Regions from separate parts of the Paenarthrobacter sp. 10N417 genome, predicted to be linked through region 3. Evidence: riboswitches for the same ligand, from Rfam matches in the RefSeq annotation. Region 3 holds a riboswitch; each other region holds the start of a gene.

Region 1 (6,995 bases), on a different contig from region 3:
AGCTTCGCACCGCGGATGGCCTCAGCGGCGTTGCGGTCCGCGATCTCTTCAAAACCCAGCAGCAGGATGTCTTTGTTCCATCTCGCGCTGCGGATAGTCAGCGGGCCAGCAGAGGCCGGCTCCACGACGAACTCGGTTCCGGCGACAAAGCGCTCGGAGGGGGCATCGGTGAGTACTTGCACCGTCACCTCGCCGCGTATGCCATGGGGTTTGCCGATCCGGGCCACCTGGAGCTGCATGGGTTCCTCTGAATTCTCGTTGTGCCCGCGCTGCCAGGCAGCAACGGAAGTGAAATGATCGATAAAGCAATCCGGCCCCTCCACCATATTCGGTGAAGGGGCCGGATCTAAGACAAGTATTGCTGAGCGCGTTATCGGCGACGATCGGTGTCGACGACGTCGACCCTGACCTGCTCGCCACCTGCCAAGGCTGCAACCACAGTGCGCAATGCACGTGCGGTGCGTCCCTGACGGCCGATCACCCGGCCGAGGTCCTCCTGGTGAACACGCACCTCAAGGGATTCCCCGCGGCGGTTGTTCCTGGCACTGACCTTCACATCCTCAGGGCTGTCAACGATCCCACGGACCAAGTGCTCGAGCGCTTCTGCCAGCAATTTACTCAGCCTCGGTGGTCTCTGCTTCAGCCTCGGCCGGAGCTTCGGCTTCGTCCTTCTTGGCCTTCTTGGTGATGGCTTCCGGAATGATGACGGAACCCTTCTCCGGGGCTACGAAGGCTTCCTTCGGAGCTTTGGTCTTCAGGGTGCCTTCCTGGCCCGGCAGGCCCTTGAACTTCTGCCAGTCACCGGTGATCTTGAGGATCGCGGCAACCTGCTCGGTCGGCTGGGCGCCAACGGAAAGCCAGTACTGGGCGCGCTCGGAAGCGACCTCGATGTACGACGGCTCTTCGGTGGGGTGGTACTTGCCGATTTCTTCAATGGCACGGCCATCGCGCTTGGCGCGGGCATCCATGACGACGATGCGGTAGTACGGTGCGCGCATCTTACCGAAGCGCTTAAGGCGAATCTTTACGGCCACTTTTGTGGTCACTCCTGTTTCTGAAACGGGGTTGAACCCGACGTTCTGCACCCGTGGGGCGGGCCATACTAAGGGGTTCCAAAGGACAAGATTTGGGCACGGAGAGAGGGGCCGCGCCAATCAAGTACCTGACCATTGTGCCAGATGCCGGAAGTAATTACGACTTTCGCCACTCCCGGACCCAACGGTCAGACAGACCAGACGTAGAGCCCTGACCGCTCCGCCTGTTCCACGTCAGTGGCCAAGGAGGCCAACTGCTGCACGTATTGACGCGATTCGTCCGCGCCAAAAGGCATGTCGTCCTGAGCTGCCCACGCCGCAGCGACGTCGTCAAGAACGTTCCCGTCGCCTTCGCTTTCATACGTCAGCAGCTCGGCAAGCGCCCTCACCATCGCTTCCGGAACGCCAAGGAGGGCGTCGCTGGTGACATCCACCAGCGCCAGCTCATAGTCTGCACCGGCAGCGTGGACGGCTTTGCCCGCAAGGTCCCCCAGTTGCTCGACCTCAAAGTCGGTGATGCCATCGATCCTGACGGCGGGTCCGGTGACGTCAGCGCCCCGATCCAAGGCAGCTGCCCTCTTGAGTGCTTCATCGTGGGTGGCTACAAAAATTTCGGCAAAGCCCATGGAGAGTGCTCTCATTCGTTCGTGCTGACGGGGCGGCGGCAACGGCCCAGGGGCGAATACCGTCAATGCCCAGCCTAGTGCAGTCCCGGCCCCTGCATTCGGAAGCCAGCGCGAGGGCGCTTCCCGCCAGGGTGCTTAGCGCACTGCCACGCGCAGCTTGTTGCGCCAAGGGTCTTCGAACTGCAACTCCAGGCCCGTATGGCGGTTCGCCACGGACGCAACTTTCAGCCGGTCAGCCAGTGCGGCGACGTCATCGGCAGTCGGAACTTCGATCAGGACCTCGCCCAGGCCCAGGGTATCCCTGCGGGGCCCGGCCCCGCGGCTGTTCCACACGTTCATCGCCATGTGGTGGTGGTAGCCGCCCGCAGAAACAAACAACGCCTGCCCGTGCCAGCCCGCAGTCCTCTCAAAACCCAGGGTGTCCACATAAAAATCCTGGGCAGTCTGCACGTCGCCTACCTGAAGGTGCACGTGCCCGACGCCGGCAGCGGCTTTCCGCTGGCCAGTCACGGCAGCCTCACTCAAGTGTTGCTGGAGGAAACGCTGGGGCGGCAAGGCAACATTGTCCATCACCACATTCTTGCCATCCCACTGCCAGACATCGCGCGGCTTGTCGTAATAGAGCTCAATGCCGTTGCCTTCCGGATCCGTGAAGTAGAACGCTTCGCTCACCAAATGGTCGGCACTGCCCACAAAAGCGCGCGGCTCATACTCTGCGGCCGTGGCGATGGTGGCCGCCAGGGAAGGCTGGTCCTGGAACAGGATGGCTGTATGGAAAAGCCCGGCTTCCCCACGGCCTGGAATCTGCAGGCCGGCAGCGGGAGCGAGATGGACTACTGGCTTACCCAGACGCCCCAGGTACAGTCCACCATCCTGCTCGGCCACGGTCTCCAAACCCAGGGCACGCTGATAGTAGTCAGTCATTACCCTCATATCGCCGACCTTGAGCATGACGGTGCCCATGCTGAGTTCGGCAGGAAGGAGGTCCTGGCTGGATGTCGTCGTCATGTGAAGCTCCCGGTTCATAGATGGCCGCCTTTCGGCACGTTCTACTTATCTAAATTACTTGAAGCTTCAATTTATTCCTAGCTGACGGGCTTGCCGCGCAGGACTACATGTTTCAGGCTCGCCACAGTTGCGAGGTTCTTCCTCGGATCATCCCGGCAAAGCACGACGTCGGCACTTGCCCCTTCGCTGAGGCCCTCGGCTCCCAGCCACTTCCGTGCGCCCCACGTGGCGGCGTCCAGGACGGCGGTGGGCGGCAGGCCGGCGTCGTAAAGTTCCTTCATTTCGTCAGCGATCCTGCCGTGCTTGATCACGCTCCCTGCATCCGTTCCCGCAAAGATGCCCACACCGGCTTCAAAGGCCTCCAGCACCCTTTCACGGCGTCGTTCCCAAAGACGGGTCATGTGCTCGGCATAGACCGGAAATTTAGGCGCGGCCTGGGCTGCGATATCCGGAAAAGTAGCGATGTTAATCAAGGTAGGAACGATCGGGACAGACTGCTCCACAAGACGGGGAATATGCCGGGGCAAGAGTCCTGTGGCGTGTTCAATGCAGTCAATCCCGGCGTCGAGCATGTCATCAATGGTGTCTTCAGCGAAGCAGTGGGCCGTCACCCTGGCCCCTTCGTCGTGGGCGGCCGCAATCGCATCCCGCACGACGTTCCGAGGGAAGGAAACCGAGAGGTCGCCCGTCCCGCGATCGATCCAATCGCCCACGAGTTTCACCCAACCGTCCCCGTCCCGGGCTTCCTTGCGGGCTGTCTCCACGAGTTCGTCCGGCTCCACTTCGTGGCCCAAACCACGCAGGTAACGCCGGCTCCGGGCGATGTGGCGTCCGGCGCGAAGAAGCCGTGGGAGATCCTCCCGGCGCTGAACCCAACGCGTATCGCTTGGCGAGCCGGCGTCACGGATCAACAACGTGCCGGCTTTCAGATCGGCCTGCGCTTGGGCAAGAGTTGTCTGCTCATCAACCGCCCCGCCGACCCCAAGTCCAATGTGGCAATGGGCGTCCACAAAACCAGGAAGGACCCACCCATCCAGCACGGAATCCGGCGCAGCGACTGGACGTTCGAACGTGAGTTTGCCATCAACGGACCACAGCCCGTGCCGTTGATCGTCGCCTGCCACAAGCACTGGACCGGTGAATTCGATGATGTAGGCCATGCCAAAAGACTAATCTGCCGATATGCCACAAACCTCCCGGATGAGTAAGCGCTACGACGATGACTGTGTCCCCGATCAGAGCTGTGGTAGCTTCGTCTACGACCACACGGGGGCCCCTGCAGGGGCTGAGATCGGACTGAAGCAGTCTGCGACCGTTGAACCTGTCCGGGTAATGCCGGCGAAGGAAGTGAGTAATCCTTTGAGCACCACCGAAACACAGCACAGCCCTGCCGAAAACCAGGCCAACATCAGCGAAAAGACGACGGAAACCGTCACACAGTCGCTGAAATCCCATTCGTTGGCTTGGCTGGAAGACCGCGCCCATGGCATCCGGGTCCCCGTCACGGAGATTGCACTGGAGCCCTCTCCCAACGGTGAGGCGAACGAGCCACTGCAGGTGTACCGAACTGCCGGACCGGGCAGTGACCCCGTGGTGGGCCTTGAACCGTTCCGAACCGGATGGATCGAAGCTCGAGGAGATACCGAGGCATACTCCGGACGGGAGAGGAACTTGCTCGACGACGGCAAATCAGCCGTACGCCGCGGCGCAGCATCCCAGGAATGGAAGGGAACGCAACCGGTGCCCCGCCGCGCCGTCGAAGGTAAGACCGTCACCCAGATGCACTATGCCAAACAAGGCATCGTCACGCCGGAAATGCAGTTTGTGGCGCTGAGGGAGAACTGCGACGTTGAGCTGGTCCGCAGCGAAGTGGCTGCCGGGCGCGCCATCATCCCCAACAACATCAACCACCCCGAGTCCGAGCCCATGATCATTGGCAAGGCCTTCCTGGTCAAGATCAACGCCAACATCGGAAACTCGGCCGTCACCAGTTCCATCGCCGAGGAAGTTGACAAGCTGCAATGGGCAACCCAGTGGGGTGCCGATACCGTCATGGACCTCTCCACCGGAGACGACATCCATACAACCCGCGAATGGATCATCCGCAACTCCCCCGTTCCGATCGGCACCGTGCCCATCTACCAGGCCCTGGAGAAGGTCAACGGCGAAGCCAACAAACTCACGTGGGAAATCTTCCGGGACACCGTAATAGAGCAGTGTGAACAAGGCGTTGACTACATGACCATCCACGCCGGGGTGCTCCTGCGCTACGTGCCCTTGACGGCAAACCGTGTGACAGGCATCGTCTCCCGTGGCGGCTCGATCATGGCCGGGTGGTGCTTGGCGCACCACGAGGAGAACTTCCTCTACACGCATTTTGATGAGCTCTGTGAAATCTTCGCCAAGTACGACGTCGCATTCTCCCTGGGCGACGGATTGCGCCCCGGTGCCACGGCTGACGCCAACGACGCCGCGCAGTTCGCCGAGCTCGATACGCTTGCAGAGCTGACCCAGCGGGCTTGGGAATTCGATGTGCAGGTGATGGTTGAAGGACCCGGACACATTCCCTTCCACTTGGTCCGCGAGAACGTGGAGCGCCAACAGGAACTGTGCAAAGGTGCCCCCTTCTACACCTTGGGACCGCTGGTCACGGACGTCGCTCCTGGCTATGACCACATCACCTCGGCCATCGGCGCAACGGAAATTGCACGGTACGGCACGGCCATGCTCTGCTACGTAACGCCCAAGGAACACCTGGGACTGCCGAACAAGGATGATGTGAAGACCGGTGTGATCACGTACAAGATCGCAGCGCACGCAGCGGACCTCGCCAAGGGACACCCGGGCGCAAACGAACGCGACGACGCTTTGTCCAAGGCCAGGTTCGAGTTCCGTTGGCGGGACCAGTTCGCGTTGTCCCTGGACCCTGTCACCGCCGAAGCCTTCCACGACGAAACACTTCCGGCCGAACCTGCCAAGACGGCGCACTTCTGCTCGATGTGCGGACCCAAATTCTGCTCGATGCGCATCAGCCAAGACATCAGGGACGAGTTCGGTTCCGCCGACGCGCAGGCCGCCATTGCAGGGATATACGACGGCATGCGGGAAAAGAGCGAAGAATTCCTGGCGTCGGGCGGCAAGGTGTACCTGCCGGAGCTGCAGCTTCCCACTACCCGGATGTCCTCCACCAAGAGGGCAGCGTCAGGAAACCTTAACTGACCTCGTCCGGACAATATCGGCTACGAAAGAGCGAATAATCCGGTCTCCATCCACCGAGTCCTGGGGCCGGTGCCCTCCCGCTGCTACGCGTCTGAGGGCACCGGTGTCCTCCAGGTACCCGGCGATTTCTTCGTACAGTGGCTCCCACCCGCCTGTCAGGACAAGGGTAGGAACGCCAGGAACAATGTGCAGGGGCGCCTCCCAAGGAGGCGCCTGGAGCCGGAGGCGACGTGCGGAACGGCGCGCTTCGGGCGTGTCAAGGCCGCTGGCTTCGGCCGAAAATGCACGCCTGAAATATTCGCGTTCGTAGTCGGCGTCCTTAAGCTGCTTCCGCACGTCAAACAGCGGCTCCATGAGCGAACGATGGAATGTCGTGGCAGGCAGCTCGGCCGTCAAGGATAAACAAGCCGGTTCAACAAGTGTCAGCGAGTGCACAAGGTCGGGGCGTTCAACTGCTGCCAGCATGGCGGAGATTGCGCCTTGCTCATGCGCCACCACATGGCCTCCACCAGAATCCACCAGCGAAGCCACTACGATGCCTACATCCGCAGCGACGTCGGATTCCAACGGTTCAGCCACTGGATCAAAGCCGTGCCGGCGGAGGAAAAGTGCGTCATACGACAGGGCCATACCGTGCTGCTTGGGCCATGCCGAGGCGCCAAAGCTCCCCAGTCCGTGGACGAAGACTACGCGCTGCTTGTGCATGGATTCACCCTAGTCCAGAGCTCTGACATCCCAGCCAAAAAGCAGTTGGCGCCGTTATGGACATTCACAACGGCGCCAGCTGTCACAGTATTGATTCGGAGGTTCCGCTTACTTACCCAGGAACTTCTCGAAGCCCTTGGGGAGGTTCAGCGTGGACGGATCGAAGTCCGCAGCGCCCTGACCAAACGCCGCACCCGTCGGAGCTGCCGAGGCCGCGTTGGCACGCTTGGCCTCAGCCTCGCGGAGTTCCTGGGCTGCCTTTGCGGGGTTGCCGGAGCGCGCCTTCTTCTTGGGAGCGTTCTTGCCACCCTTGCGGCCGCCGCCTGGGCCGCCCATTCCAGGCATGCCCGGCATGCCGGGCATGCCGCCCTGGGCCATCTTTTTCATCATTTTCTGGGCTTGG
Region 2 (6,995 bases), on a different contig from region 3:
GCATTCACCAGCGACGTCAGTGATTTCTCGGAGATGCCACCCTTGATACTGGTCAGCGAGGACGAACCAACTTTGACCACAATCCTCTTGGCAGTGGCGAGGGCCTGGCGCTCAAGAACTTCTTCGTTCGGAATTTCGACGGTCCTAGTCGTCATCACCGGTATCCAGGTTGCCTTCCGTCACAGGCTGGGCACGACGGCGGCTGACGGACTCAGTCCAGATGCCCGCCTTGCGCTCGGCTTCCAATTCGGCACGGGCGGCAGCCTTGGCTTCGCGTCGCTCAAGCTGTTCATCGCGCTTCTGTGAACGGGTGGGACGGTCGCCGATGTCGGCAACGCGGATGTCGGTACCGCGGGGAGTTGCCAGCAGTTCGGCACCGGCCATCATGGTGGGCTCCCAGTCAAAGACCACGCCATCGTCCTCACCGATGACTACGGTATCGCCAGGCTTGGCACCAACCTTGAAGAGCTCAGTCTCGACGCCAAGCTTGGCCAGGCGATCAGCCAGGTAGCCGATGGCTTCCTCATTGGTGAAGTCGGTCTGCTTGACCCAGCGGACAGGCTTCTCGCCGAGGACGCGGAACAACGGCTCGAGGTTCTTCTCCTCGCGGCGGATCCGGAATCCGCTCTCGTTGACGGCGCGGGGACGAAGGACAGGCGGGGCAACCTTGGGAGGCGCAGTCTCAACGGCGTCCCGTGCAGCCTTGACGATCTCCGCCATGGCGAAACCAAGCTGGCGCAGGCCTTCATGGCTGGTGGCCGAGACTTCGAAGACCCGGTAGCCGCGTGATTCGAGTTCCGGACGAACGAACTCAGCCATGTCCTTGCCGTCCGGGAGGTCCACCTTGTTCAGGACAACAAGCTTGGGACGTTCGTTCAACGGCACAACTTCGCCGTCGACGCCGGCATAGCTCATGTCAACGGCGTACTTTTCCAGTTCCGCCTCGATGATGGCCAAATCGGAGAGGGGATCACGGTCCGATTCCAAAGTTCCGCAGTCCAGGACGTGAACCAGGGCTGCGCAGCGCTCGACGTGGCGCAGGAAGTTGTGGCCAAGGCCCTTGCCCTCGCTGGCGCCCTCGATCAGTCCGGGCACATCGGCGATGGTGAAGCGGATGTCGCCAGCCTGGACGACGCCAAGGTTGGGAATGAGGGTGGTGAACGGGTAATCGGCAATCTTGGGCCGGGCAGCTGACATCGCTGCAATGAGGCTGGATTTTCCTGCGGACGGAAATCCGACCAAGGCGATATCGGCGATGGACTTCAGCTCCAGGACGATGTCGCTGGATTCGCCCTCGATGCCAAGCAGCGCAAAGCCGGGCGCACGGCGTTTCTGGGAGGAAAGTGAGGCGTTTCCGAGGCCTCCCTGGCCACCTGCAGCCGCAACATACTCCGTGCCCTCGCCAACAAGGTCGGCCAGGACTTCGCCGTCCTTGGTCTTCACCACAGTGCCGTCCGGCACGGGAAGGATCAAGGTTTCGCCGTTCTTGCCGCCGCGCCAATCGCCCATGCCGGGGCCACCGTTGGTGGCATGGCGGTGGGGGGCATGGTGGTAGTCCAGCAGGGTGGTGGTCTGCGCGGACACCCGGAGGATGACGTCTCCACCATTGCCACCATTGCCGCCGTCGGGTCCGCCGAGTGGCTTGAACTTTTCGCGCTTAACAGAGACACAGCCGTGGCCGCCGGTTCCGCCGGATACGTGCAGGACTACCCGGTCTACAAAGCTCGCCACGTGAATCTCCTCTTGCTGTTGCCAGCGCTGTTGCATAAATCAGAGCGCCATAGACGCCCTAATCGATTGTAATGCGGTTAAAAGAACGGTGGAGCGGGCCGTTTGGCCCGCTCCACCGGTTCAGAACTTGTTGTTACTCTGCAGCTGCAGCAGCAACGATGTTCACTACGCGACGGCCGCGGCGAGTACCAAACTCAACCGCACCGGCCTCGAGTGCGAACAGGGTGTCGTCGCCACCGCGGCCGACGCCTGCACCGGGGTGGAAGTGGGTTCCACGCTGGCGAACGATGATCTCGCCTGCGGAAACTACCTGGCCACCGAACCGCTTGACGCCGAGGCGCTGTGCGTTGGAGTCACGACCGTTGCGAGTGGAGCTCGCGCCTTTTTTGTGTGCCATGTGAAATGCCTGCCTCTAAATTTCTGGGGAAACTGAAAATCTGAACAGAGTAACCGAAGTTACTTGATGCTCGTGATCTTGATCTTGGTCAGTTCCTGACGGTGACCCTGGCGCTTCTTGTAGCCGGTCTTGTTCTTGAACTTCTGGATGACGATCTTGGGACCGCGAAGGTCCTCAAGGATCTCAGCCGTGACCGTGACCTTGGCCAGGTCCGCAGCAGCGGACGTGACCTTGTCGCCGTCAACCAGGAGCAAGGCGGGCAGCTCAAGCGTGCTGCCGGCTCCACCGGGGACGCGGTTAAGCGTTACGTAGTCTCCAACGGAAACTTTTTCTTGGCGGCCGCCTGCGCGGACAATCGCGTACACCACTTGGGTACTCACTTCTCTCGACGTTTCTTACTAAATTTGCGTGCGGAACCTTAACCGGAATCAGGCTTGGTTCGCGCTGTGCCTCAACGCCGTGGACTTCAGATCGAAGCCCGCGAGTCATCCCATGAACAATTCCAAGGGGCATAACCCAAGTGTTGGCGTAAGCACCGAAGATCAAGATTACGCTAGTTTGACCTTCAGCTGCAAATGAGGCCGCGTCCGGAGGCTATCGGGTGACTTGCATCACCAGTTGTAACGGACTCTCCCGGCACCGTGCCCATACAGCCTACAGGGTTTGTGGAGGAATACTGCGATTTGGCCGACGACGCGCTGGAGTTTTGTGGAATTGCCCCAGAAGGCAACCTCGGAAACCCTGCTCAGGCGAAGAGCCTGGGTGCATCAAAGAAGGCTGTCTCGTAGCGGCAAGACTGTGCGAAGGCCTCTACCATGGCCTCGCGTTCCTGCGCGGAGGCGAAAATTGCGGCGGCATCGGTAAAGTCGATCGCCTTCCGGGTTGCGGCAGCAAACTCCTCGTCCGCGTACGTCTTCAACCACTCGGCGTAAGGGTGGTCGCTGGGAGCGCCTGCTTGGACATACCCCGCGTGAAGTTGCTGCCCTACCTCCGCATACAGCCAGTAGCAGGGCAGGATTGCCGCCAGCAACACGGCGTAACTGCCGGAGGCTGATGTGGCCAGCAGGTGGTCCACGTACGACCTTGTCACGGGTCCGGTCTGTGTTGAGGCCGAGCGCGTGCTCAGCCAGTTCCGATGGAGCTCGGACTCCACTTCAAGGCAGAGTTGCGATGACTTCGCCCAGAAGAGCTGCTCTTCTTCAGTGGGGGCAAGTGCACCTGCGCGCGCCAAAACCCGCGAGTAGCCGTTCAGGTAAATGGCGTCCTGGGCCAGGTAGTAGTTGAACTCGGGCTCCGGGAGCCGGCCTGACTGCAGGCCCTGGATGAAGGCGAGACCGTAAATCGCATCCAATTCCGGCGCAGCTTCGGCCCACAGCCGCGCGGCAAAGTCGCCGGATTTCCCGGCAGGATTCAGCGCTGGCTCCATGTGGTGGAAGTGGTGGACCGGCCCGCTACCCTTACCCACCTTCAGCCCGTCGGCCGCCGCGAGGGCCTGCAGCAGCCACGGCTTTACCTCGCGGAGAGACGCCTCCCAGTCGCCGGTGCGGGCTTGGACCGTGGCCAACGCCGAGGAGAGCGAGCACCCCGTTCCGTGGCTGTTCCTGGTATCAACGCGGGGCCCAGGCACCTCGATGACGTCCTGTCGCAGCAAACCGCTCGTATTGACCAGCGCATCGGGACAGTCGTTTCCTGCCAAGTGGCCGCCCTTTACCAAAACCGTCGTTCCACACTCAGCAGCCAGGCGTTTACCCTGGTCAAGCGCCGTAGCCCAGTCGGGGGCTTCGGGCTCCCCCAGCAACATCGCCAGCTCGGGAAGGTTTGGGGTGACGAGATCCGCCAACGGCAGGAGGCTGCGCAGCGCAATTTCGGCGGTCTCCCGCAGAAGGCGGTCGCCGCTGGTGGCAACCATCACCGGGTCAAGGACCACGACGGCGGGACGCACCTCTTCGAGCCAACTGCGGACTTCGTCGATGACGGCCGCATCACCCAACATCCCGATCTTGACCGCATCAATCTCAATATCGCTGCTGATCGCGTCCAGTTGCTGACGCAGGAACTCGACGGGCGGAACATGGACTGCACTGACGCCCAACGTGTTCTGGGCCGTCAAAGCCGTGATGGCAGCCATGCCATAGCCCCCGTGCGCTGCGATGCTCTTCAAGTCTGCCTGGATTCCGGCGCCGCCAGAAGGATCCGAGCCGGCAATGCTGAGCACCCTCGGATGTGGCCGGGCCGGGACTGCTCCCATACCCGCGGCGCAGACAGGGTAGACAGCGGAATTCGACGATGAAGCCATGGTGGACATCCCTTCGCCGGTGCTAACCGGACAGGTTCAACGGGTCTGGATCTCAGCCTGGCCCGTGCCCGGCACCCCGTGTCAGTTTCCTAGCGTAGCCCGGAAGCCCCTCGCCCCGGGAACCGGACAGCTTCGGGGAATCGATGTGACTGGCGGGCAACGAAAGAGCCCCGCAGTATCCGCCGTAAACGGATGCTGCGGGACTCTTTGGTTGCTTAGTGACTGGTTGCCCTGCTTACAGCTCTGAAGCGGGAACTCCCACCCCAAGGATGATGGGTTCGTCCGCTACCTTCTTTTTGGCCGGCTCTTCCGCTGCCGGCGCCTTGGCCTCATGGGCAGATCCGCCAGCGGCAGCAGCAGTTACCTCGTGGTGTTCCACACTGGTTTCGTTTGCGGCACCCTGCGCCCTGCTGGCACTGCGGTTCCTCCGGCCACGACGACCACGGGCACGCGACGAATGATCGTGCTCATCGGTAGTGCCAGCAGAAGCACTGGCAGGGGAAACGGCGGCAGCAGCCGCAGGTTCGGAAACCGAAGCCGTGGCCTCTTCCTCCGCAGACGGCGGGGCACCGAGGTGCGAGAACGCCTCGGCCAGCAGGTCCAGGCTCATGGCCGGCTTGCCAGCAGTTGGTTCCTCATGATGTTCCACAAACGGAAGAGCCACTTCTTCGCCACCGAAACGCAGAACAGGAGTGGCGCGCGCTTCCCGAACCGCAGCCTCATGACTGGCCGTATCAGGTGCAGCCGGAACGCCAGCCTCGCCGGTTGCAGCCTCAGGGGCAGATCCATCGGTGTGACCCTGCTGGCCTGCTGCACGGGCCTGCTCCTCCGCGCGGTGAACCTCGTCATCGTGCAGGTGGGCGGCATGTGCTGCAGCGGCGATCGTGGCAAGAGCTGCCCTGGTCGCCTCAGCCTTCGCCTGGCGGACCGGGTCCACGGACTCCGTGGTCGCAGGAGCTGCGGGGGCGGCCGGCGTGCTGTGGACTGCAGGAGGCACTTCGGCCATTGCCGGTCCCCCACCCTTGCCACGGCGGCGCTTACGATCAGTGCGTGCAGCAGGCTGTTGGGGTTCGACGTGCGGGCGGTGATGCTCGGCAGCAACGACGTTGGCGCGTCGGTGCTCCACCGGCTCATCATGGGTGACGACACCCCGTCCGGCACAGTGCTCGCACTGCTCACCGAATACCTCGAGCAGGCCGGTGCCCATGCGTTTGCGCGTCATCTGCACCAGGCCCAGCGATGTCACTTCGGCCACTTGGTGTTTGGTGCGGTCACGACCCAGGCATTCCACCATTCGGCGGAGCACCAGGTCACGGTTCGATTCGAGGACCATGTCAATGAAGTCGATGACGATGATGCCACCAATATCGCGCAGGCGTAGCTGGCGAACAACTTCCTCGGCTGCTTCAAGGTTGTTCTTGGTCACGGTTTCTTCCAGGTTTCCACCGCTGCCGGTGAACTTGCCTGTATTAACATCCACCACGGTCATGGCTTCGGTGCGATCGATGACAAGGGAACCACCAGACGGAAGGAAAACCTTGCGTTCCAGCGCCTTGTGGATCTGTTCGTCGATCCGCCAGGCAGCAAAAATGTCCTGGTCCTTGGTCCACTTCTCAAGGCGGCCCACCAGATCGGGAGCCACGTACGTAACGTAAGCCTCGATGGTGTCCCAGGCGTCGTCCCCGGAAACGATCAACTTGGAGAAGTCTTCGTTGAAGACATCCCGGACAACCTTGATGGTGAGGTCCGGTTCGCCGTAAAGCAGTTCCGGAGCCAGCACCTTCGTGGAGGACGCCTGCCCTTCAATGCCTTCCCACTGCGCGCGCAGACGGTTGATATCGTGCGTCAGTTCTTCCTCGGAAGCACCTTCAGCGGCTGTGCGCACAATGACGCCGGCGTTCTCCGGCAATCGATCCTTGAGGATGCGCTTGAGGCGGTTGCGTTCGACGTCAGGAAGTTTGCGCGAGATACCGGTCATGGAACCGCCCGGCACGTACACAAGGTAGCGGCCCGGGAGGGAGATCTGGCTGGTGAGGCGGGCACCCTTGTGTCCAACCGGGTCCTTGGTGACCTGCACCAGGACGGAATCACCGGACTTCAGCGCATTCTCGATCCGGCGCGGCTGGCCCTCAAGGTTCACTGCGTCCCAGTTCACTTCACCGGCATACAGCACGGCGTTACGGCCACGTCCGATGTCAACAAAAGCAGCCTCCATGGAAGGCAGAACATTCTGGACCTTGCCCAGATACACGTTGCCAATGAGGGAGTCCTGCTGGGTCTTGGACACAAAGTGCTCGGCCAAGACGCCGTCTTCAAGGACCGCGATCTGAATTCTGTCGTCGCGCTGGCGGACGATCATCTGGCGATCCACGGACTCGCGGCGGGCAAGGAACTCAGCCTCGGTAATCACCTGGCGGCGACGTCCGGTCTCGCGGGATTCGCGGCGGCGCTGCTTCTTGGCCTCAAGCCTGGTGGAACCCTTAACGCTGGTAACGCGGTTTGACGGGGCCGTCTCAGTGATCGGGCGGGGCGCGCGGACACGGGTCACCGTGTTGGGCGGGTCATCGTCAG
Region 3 (6,995 bases):
GTTGGATTGGGCTGCCCTGCGAACCCACTCCGCGGGCGCGCCTGGCCATGCCGATGGTCTGCCATTCCTCAGCCATCAATCCCACCAGTCGCATGGCGGCCAGCGAGCCGAGGACAAAGCGGTGTGGCAGCTTCGCCTTCTGCGCCAGCGCGTCAGCCAGGTCGGTGGGGTCGGTGCACGTCATCAGCAGGATCGCTGGCAGCGCGATCGCCAGGCCGCGCAACATGAAAGCCAGTCCCAGCTGAAGGGAACCTTCGCTGATTGACCAGAGTCCGACGTCGAGCAGTACGGCCCCGCTGTCAGCCGCCACGATTGCGGTGCTCCAGCCACCAATCGCTGCAGCGATGATGAGCGGCCAGGCCCGCTGCCATAAAAGCCCCAGCGTAAGGCCAGCCAGCGGGAATAGGGCCAGCTCGGCGACGAGCGCCGTTGAAGCGGATACCCAGTCGATCGACAACGCCAGCACCAGCGAAATGAGAAAGACGGACACGAACTTCACCAAAGGATTGGCCCGCGTGAGGAGGGCGTGGTTGCCGCGCAGGTTCAGGGCGTCCCTCATGCGGCACCGGCTTCCTGGCGGGCATCGTCGCTATGCGGGTCCGGGATGCGCGGGGGCGCCGGATCCAGGCGGAGCTCCGTGCCGCCAAGGACTGCACTGAATTCTTCGTCGTGCGTCACGGACACAACAGCCGTTCCAGCGTCGAGCAGTTCCGACAGGAAGGATGCCAGTTCGGCCCAGGTGTTGGCATCCTGGCCGAACGTGGGCTCGTCCAGCACCAGCACCTTGGGATGGGCCGCAAGGACCGTGGCAACGGACAACCGCCGCTTCTCGCCGCCGGACAACGTGTAAGGATTCGCGTCCACCAAGTGCGTGAGCCGCAAACGCTCCAGCAATTCATCCACGCGTTCTTCACCATGGCCCAGATGCTTTGGTCCAAACATGAGCTCGTCCAGGACCTTGCCCGTCACGAACTGGTGCTCCGGTTCCTGGAACACGGTGCCAATACGCGAAATCAGCTGATCCGCCTTCCACTTGAACGGGTCGATTCCAGCTCCCTCGGAAAGCTCGACGGCGGCACTCACCTTGCCGTCCACGGGCGCCAGAAGGCCGGCCAATGTGAGCGCGAAAGTAGATTTGCCGGCGCCGTTAGGGCCCGTGATGGTGAGTGCCTGGCCAGCCCGTACTTGTGCACTGATACCCGATTGCACGGGGACGGGTGGGATGGTTTTGAAGCGACGACGGCGCGACTTCTCACGGGAAACAGCCAGGTCCTGTGCCACGAGGAGGAGTTGGGCGGTGGATTCATAGCCGCCCATTTCCTGAGCTGTGCTCCTGCGGGCGCGAGTCGCCGGAACGTACCCCGGCACCCAGACTCCCGCTGCCATCAACATGGTGCGGGCCTCTGTGAGCACCTGATCCGGCGGACCGTCCAGGAGCACACCGCCTCCAGCCGAGGGTGGCTGGAGGACCACGATCCTGTCCACCAGGTCCTTCCACACAGAAACACGGTGTTCTACTACAACCAAGGTGGCACCGGTCTTGTCCAGGCAGCGCTGCACGGCGTCTCGAACCTCAAGCACGCCCAGCGGATCGAGGTTGGCCGTAGGTTCGTCAAGCAGGATCAGCCCGGGCCGCATTGCCAGGATGCCAGCCAACGCAAGGCGCTGCTTCTGCCCGCCGGAGAGTGCCGCCGTCGGGTGGTCCAGTGCCAAACCGCCGCCGGCTGCGGTGCGCAACCCAACGTCGTCGAGCGCTTCATGGACGCGGGCCCAAATTTCATCCCGGGGAACGGCAAGGTTTTCGGCGCCAAATGCGACGTCGTCACCAACCCGGGAGAGCACCGCCTGGGTTTCCGGGTCCTGCTGCATCAGACCTGCGCGGCCGCGCTGCTTGCGGGGAGCGACGCCGTCGATCAACAGCGAGCCCGTCTCGTCCGAATCGTCTTCCTCGTCACCTAGCACACCGGCGAGGGCGTGGAGCAGTGTCGATTTCCCTGCGCCCGATGGACCCAGCAAGAGTACACGCTCGCCCGGCTCGATCCGGAGATCGAGGTCCTGGATGGCAGGTGTGGAACGCCCGGCATGCCGCCATCCCCACCCTTGGGCGGTGATGGCGGCAGGCCGGACTTGGTGGTTGCTTTGCTGGTTGCTGCTTTCTTTCGCAGGCATTAGTTAAAGACGGGCTCCGAAGCAGCCTTGCGGGACGCGAAGGAGCTCAGGACGCCGGTCTTGGCCAGCCCGCGGGTGGCAACCCAGGACAGCGCGCCGGCGATGATCGCACCCGAGAGCGTGCAGAAGGCGATGTAGGCCAGCTTGTCGATCGCTTCGTAGGCGATATTCCAGCCCCAGGGCAGGAAGGAATCGTTCAGACCGCAGAAGAGGCCCGCGCCCGCACCTGCGAGGAGTGCAGCGGACAGGTCGAACTTCTTGTAGCGGAACGCAGCGAAGACCAGTTCTGCGCCCAGTCCCTGGAGGATGCCGGAGATGAGGACGGTGGTGCCGTACTGGGAACCCATGATGAGTTCGCCGGTGGCGGCGACGGCTTCGCAGAACAGGGCTGCGCCCGGCTTGCGGATGATGAGCATGCCCAGAACGGCGGGGATCATCCAGCCACCGGCGATCAAACCGGTGAGCGGCGGATAGGCGGCGTTCATGGGGATGGATACGATTGCGGCGCCCTGGGACCAAGCCCAGAAGATTACGCCGCCGGCGATGGCAATCAAAGCTGCCACCACGATGTCTACAACACGCCAGTTATAACTGGTTTTCTTCACGCTTGCCGTGGTCATTTTTCTGCCTCCTGAGGTACAGGAGGGGAAAGTGCTCCCCGGAACTCCCGGCCGGCTTGCGCCGCCCGGTTCCGGACACTCTGAGAAGCTCGACTCCCTTGCGCCGGTACTAACCGGATCAGGTTCGAGGGTCTGCGGCTGTCCGCACTCTCAGCGCCCTCGCGTCTCCTGCATCTCTGCAAGGTCCGACGGCGGCGCTCCCCTGTCGTTATTAATCTGCCCTTATGGGCGTGGTTCAGTTTACACCTGTGGGTGTTCGTGGGAGGTGGGGGTTAGTCACAAATCGGCTGGCAACCACACCTGAGAGAATGATCCAGCAGAATCGACGCGGCAAAGGGGTATTTCATGACGGACCTTCCCACTACGGACATCCCGGTTCCCCAAGCCCGCCTTGCCGCGAGCGTCATCCTGCTCCGGGACACCCCGGGCGGGCTCGAAGCCTTCGTGCAGCACAGGGTTGCCACCATGGACTTCGCCGCCGGCATGGTGGTCTTTCCGGGAGGCCGGGTTGATGCCGCAGACCAGGGCGGATGGGATTACCCGGCTGACTTGCTGGAACGGCATGCTGCAGACTGGCGCCTGACCTCCATCGCCGTCGATACCGAACACGCACCGGCAAAGTCGGGCATGGTTCTCACGGCTGCCCTGCGGGAGGTTTGGGAGGAGGCCGGACTTAGCCTTGATGCCTCAGATCTGCGACCGTGGGCCAATTGGGTCACGCCGACGGACATGCCAAAGCGTTTCGATACCTACTTCTACGTAGCCAAGCCTGCTCCGGAAGCAGAACCCCAGCATCAAACCACCGAAGCGTGGCAATCACTCTGGATGCCTGTGGACGGGATCCTGGCGGCTGAAGCCTCCGGTACATTGCAGCTGATGCCACCCACGTATTACCTGCTCAAGGAAATTGCCGGCCTCGGAACAGTAGATGCTGTATGGGAAGCCGATCACGACGTTGTTCCTGTCCTCGCACCACGCGGTTCCATGGCAGCTTTCCTCAAAGAACGGGAAAACCGCCGCTAGTCCCAACCCACCTGGAAGTGAGGCTAGGCTGGGGGCATGAACCTCTTTTTCAAGCTGCTGGGTGCCGGAGTAAGCCTGGCAGCCGGATTCGTCGGCACCAAGTTGGTCAACAAGGGCTGGGAAAAGGCCACGGGCAACAAACCGCCCACGGGCCACGACGATATGGAAACGAGCCTCCGCTCAGCGTTGTCCTTCGCGCTGATTTCGGCCTTCGTCAGTACGCTCATCCAGGTTTTCGCGAGCCGCGGCACCCAGCGTGCCATCGCCCGCTTCGCCAAGACGCAGGACATCGTCTAGGCCGCGCATAGTTGCTCCAACGCGGGGTCAGTTAGGGTCCCTCACCGCTGTCGGGAGGGTGCTTAAGTGACCCCGCGTTGTTCTAAGTGTCCGGGGTGGAACCGTCGGCGGCTGCCCTTTGGACAACCGCTTCAAGCTCATCCTTGGTGAGCAGTTCGCGGTGCCCATGCTTGGTCCGGTAAGCGGAGCGGCCCACCATATGTGCGGAGACCGGCGCAGTCAGCAGCTGGAAAATCCAGGCCACCACCAGAACCGGCCAAACCCACCATGTGCGCATTTGCAGACCCATGGCCGCCAGCATGAGGAACAGACCCAGAACTTGCGGCTTGGTTGCCGCGTGCATGCGGCTCAGGAGATCGGGAAACCGCAGGAGGCCGATTGCGGCTCCGAGCGACATCAGGGCACCCACCACAAGAAACACGGCCGTCACCGCATCAATGACTGCATCCACGCCGGTCGCTTCAGGACTCATTGCTGTGATCCCTCCGATCCGCTACAAATCGGGCAAATGTTACCGAGCCTACGAAGCCGATCACCGCGAGAGCCACGAGCAACACCAAGTTATTCRGGTGCCGGTTCATCGCCATGTCGATGGCAAGCGCTGCGCCAAGAATGGCCAGCAGGACGTCCGATGCCAAGACTCGGTCCAACAAGGACGGGCCGATGGCGATGCGGATGATCGCGCCCACCGCAGCCAAACTCAGGATCACCGCCGTTACCAGCAGAACAAGTTCTTTCACAGGGTTGCCCCTTCCATGCCCGCACCGGGTTCAGCCTGGAGTGCGTGGAGTTCCTCGCGCGTTCCCATGATCCGGATCAGCGCGGCCTCGATGTTCTGGACTTCCTGGCGGATCTTAGTGATATCAGCATCCTCATAAATGTTGAGCGCGTGCAGGTAAAGCGTGGACGTCGAGCGGTCCACTTCCACCACCAACGAGCCCGGAATCAGCGAGATAACGTGCCCGGTTGCCGTGACTATGAGGTCAGAATGGCTGCGCAACGGAACAGCGACGACGGCGCTGCGCACCTTTGGACCCTTCACTACGGCCAGGTACAAGACCAGGAAGCTCGCTGCCGCCACTCTGCCCAGGAACATCAGGGCGAATGACATGGCACGCAGCACGTTGAACCTGCCCCCGAGCTCCACTGGCGGAAGGTAGAAGAACTTGGCCACGAGCACGGCGATGAGCGCACCGAACAGCAGGTTTCCCGGACTGAAGTCCCTCCACAGGGCACCCCAGACGATGACCAGCCATACGAGCAGCGGCAGTTCAGTGCGGAAGGAGATCGGTTTACGGCTCATTTGGCAGCCCCTGACTGACCCACTGCTGGTACCTCCGCGGAGTCCCCCAGGACTGAATGGATGTAGGCAGTGCGGTCCAACATGATTTCCGCCGAGCCGTCTGCGAGGTGAAACAGTGGGCCAGCAAAGACTGTGAGCGCAACACCGAAGGCCACAAGGCCAGCCGTGGAGCCCACCATTGTCCGGGGAAGCACCCCAACATTTCCTGGAGTCTGAAGCACGGGGTCGGGGTACTCGGCGTCCTCGGGCTTGCGCCAAAATGCCCTGTTCCAAACACGGGCAATTGCCAACAGCGTCAGGAGGCTGGTGACGACGCCGCCCACCACCAAAACGATGGCCAGCGGCGTACCCAGTTGCACGCCCGCTTGGAGGAGCCCGAGCTTGCCCAGGAAACCCGAGAATGGCGGGATGCCCGCAAGATTCATCGCAGGGACGAAGAACAGCAAGGCAAGGAGTGGCGAGAGTTTGGCCAGGCCACCCAAGCGGTCAATGGACGACGATCCGCCCCTGCGCTCAACCAGGCCAGTGACCAGGAACAGGCTGGTCTGCACTGTGATGTGGTGCGCCACGTAGAACACGGCAGCGCCAAGCCCCGCGACGGACGACATTGCCAAGCCGAACACCATGTAGCCGATGTGGCTGACCAGGGTGAAGGACAAGAGACGTTTGATATCGCTCTGTGCCAAGGCACCCAGGATGCCCACCACCATGGTTAGCAGCGCCACCACCATTAAGGGCACGTTGAGGGTGTCCCCGGGAAAGAGGAGTGTCTCGGTGCGGACCATGGCGTAAACACCCACCTTGGTCAGCAAGCCAGCAAAGACGGCTGTGACGGGAGCCGGGGCTGTCGGATAGGAGTCGGGAAGCCAGAAGGACAGAGGGAACACGGCCGCCTTGATCCCAAACGCCACCAGCAGCATCACGTGCAGGAGATTCTGGGTTCCTTGATCCAGTTCGGCCAGCTTGATGGCGAGGTCCGCCATAGTGATGGTCCCTGTAGCTCCGTAAATCATGGCGATAGCGATGAGGAACAAGACGGACGAAACCACGGAGACCACCACGTAGGTGACGCCGGCACGGATGCGCGGCCCCGTCCCGCCAAGGGTCATCAGCACATAGCTGGCCGTCAACAGGATTTCGAAGCCCACGTACAGGTTGAAAAGGTCACCTGTGAGGAAGGCGTTGGATACGCCCGCCACCAGGATCAGATAAGTGGGGTGGAAGATCGAGACCGGCGCTTCCTTGTCGCCATCAGCCATGCCCTGGCCGGTGGCGTAGATCAGGACCGCGAGGCTGACAACGGTGGAAACCACGAGCATGAGTGAGGAGAACTGATCCACCACCAACACCACGCCCCATGGCGGCAGCCATCCACCGAGCGTGACGGAAGTGGTGCCTCCCTCCCACACGGACGCCAGGAGCAGGCATTCGAGCAGGAGCGTCGCGCTGAGGATCACGATGCTGACTACCCGCTGCGCAGCCGTATGCCGGATCAGCACGAATGCGAGGGCCGCCCCGAGGATCGGAAGGAGGACGGCCAGTGGCGACAGGTTGGCGAGGTTCACGGGCTGCCTCCTTCCTTG

What was found. Region 3 has a riboswitch for thiamine pyrophosphate ahead of AC1DCM_RS13445 (ECF transporter S component). Riboswitches for the same ligand answer to the same signal wherever they lie in the genome.
Region 1: it holds a riboswitch for thiamine pyrophosphate, as region 3 does, so the genes downstream of both, thiC (phosphomethylpyrimidine synthase ThiC) here and AC1DCM_RS13445 (ECF transporter S component) in region 3, are expected to answer to the same signal.
Region 2: it holds a riboswitch for thiamine pyrophosphate, as region 3 does, so the genes downstream of both, AC1DCM_RS22645 (bifunctional hydroxymethylpyrimidine kinase/phosphomethylpyrimidine kinase) here and AC1DCM_RS13445 (ECF transporter S component) in region 3, are expected to answer to the same signal.

The regions. Positions count from the first base shown of each region.
Region 1 covers NZ_JBFTIL010000008.1:39,053-46,047, reverse strand. Annotated here, with positions in the region: gene rimM (ribosome maturation factor RimM) at 1-239, opposite strand, end outside; gene AC1DCM_RS12155 (RNA-binding protein) at 371-613, opposite strand; gene rpsP (30S ribosomal protein S16) at 615-1,034, opposite strand; gene AC1DCM_RS12145 (hypothetical protein) at 1,223-1,675, opposite strand; gene AC1DCM_RS12140 (VOC family protein) at 1,796-2,668, opposite strand; gene AC1DCM_RS12135 (amidohydrolase family protein) at 2,746-3,828, opposite strand; TPP riboswitch at 3,925-4,032, shown strand; gene thiC (phosphomethylpyrimidine synthase ThiC) at 4,028-5,887, shown strand; gene AC1DCM_RS12125 (alpha/beta fold hydrolase) at 5,870-6,592, opposite strand; gene ffh (signal recognition particle protein) at 6,701-6,995, opposite strand, start outside.
Region 2 covers NZ_JBFTIL010000024.1:51,216-58,210, reverse strand. Annotated here, with positions in the region: gene proB (glutamate 5-kinase) at 1-155, opposite strand, end outside; gene obgE (GTPase ObgE) at 145-1,731, opposite strand; gene rpmA (50S ribosomal protein L27) at 1,865-2,128, opposite strand; gene rplU (50S ribosomal protein L21) at 2,188-2,496, opposite strand; gene AC1DCM_RS22645 (bifunctional hydroxymethylpyrimidine kinase/phosphomethylpyrimidine kinase) at 2,874-4,424, opposite strand; TPP riboswitch at 4,416-4,513, opposite strand; gene AC1DCM_RS22640 (Rne/Rng family ribonuclease) at 4,660-6,995, opposite strand, start outside.
Region 3 covers NZ_JBFTIL010000009.1:105,526-112,520, forward strand. Annotated here, with positions in the region: gene AC1DCM_RS13435 (energy-coupling factor transporter transmembrane component T family protein) at 1-559, opposite strand, end outside; gene AC1DCM_RS13440 (ABC transporter ATP-binding protein) at 556-2,169, opposite strand; gene AC1DCM_RS13445 (ECF transporter S component) at 2,169-2,789, opposite strand; TPP riboswitch at 2,867-3,003, opposite strand; gene AC1DCM_RS13450 (NUDIX hydrolase) at 3,135-3,812, shown strand; gene AC1DCM_RS13455 (DUF4235 domain-containing protein) at 3,849-4,109, shown strand; gene mnhG (monovalent cation/H(+) antiporter subunit G) at 4,192-4,581, opposite strand; gene AC1DCM_RS13465 (MrpF/PhaF family protein) at 4,571-4,849, opposite strand; gene AC1DCM_RS13470 (Na+/H+ antiporter subunit E) at 4,846-5,412, opposite strand; gene AC1DCM_RS13475 (Na+/H+ antiporter subunit D) at 5,409-6,977, opposite strand; gene AC1DCM_RS13480 (Na(+)/H(+) antiporter subunit C) at 6,974-6,995, opposite strand, start outside.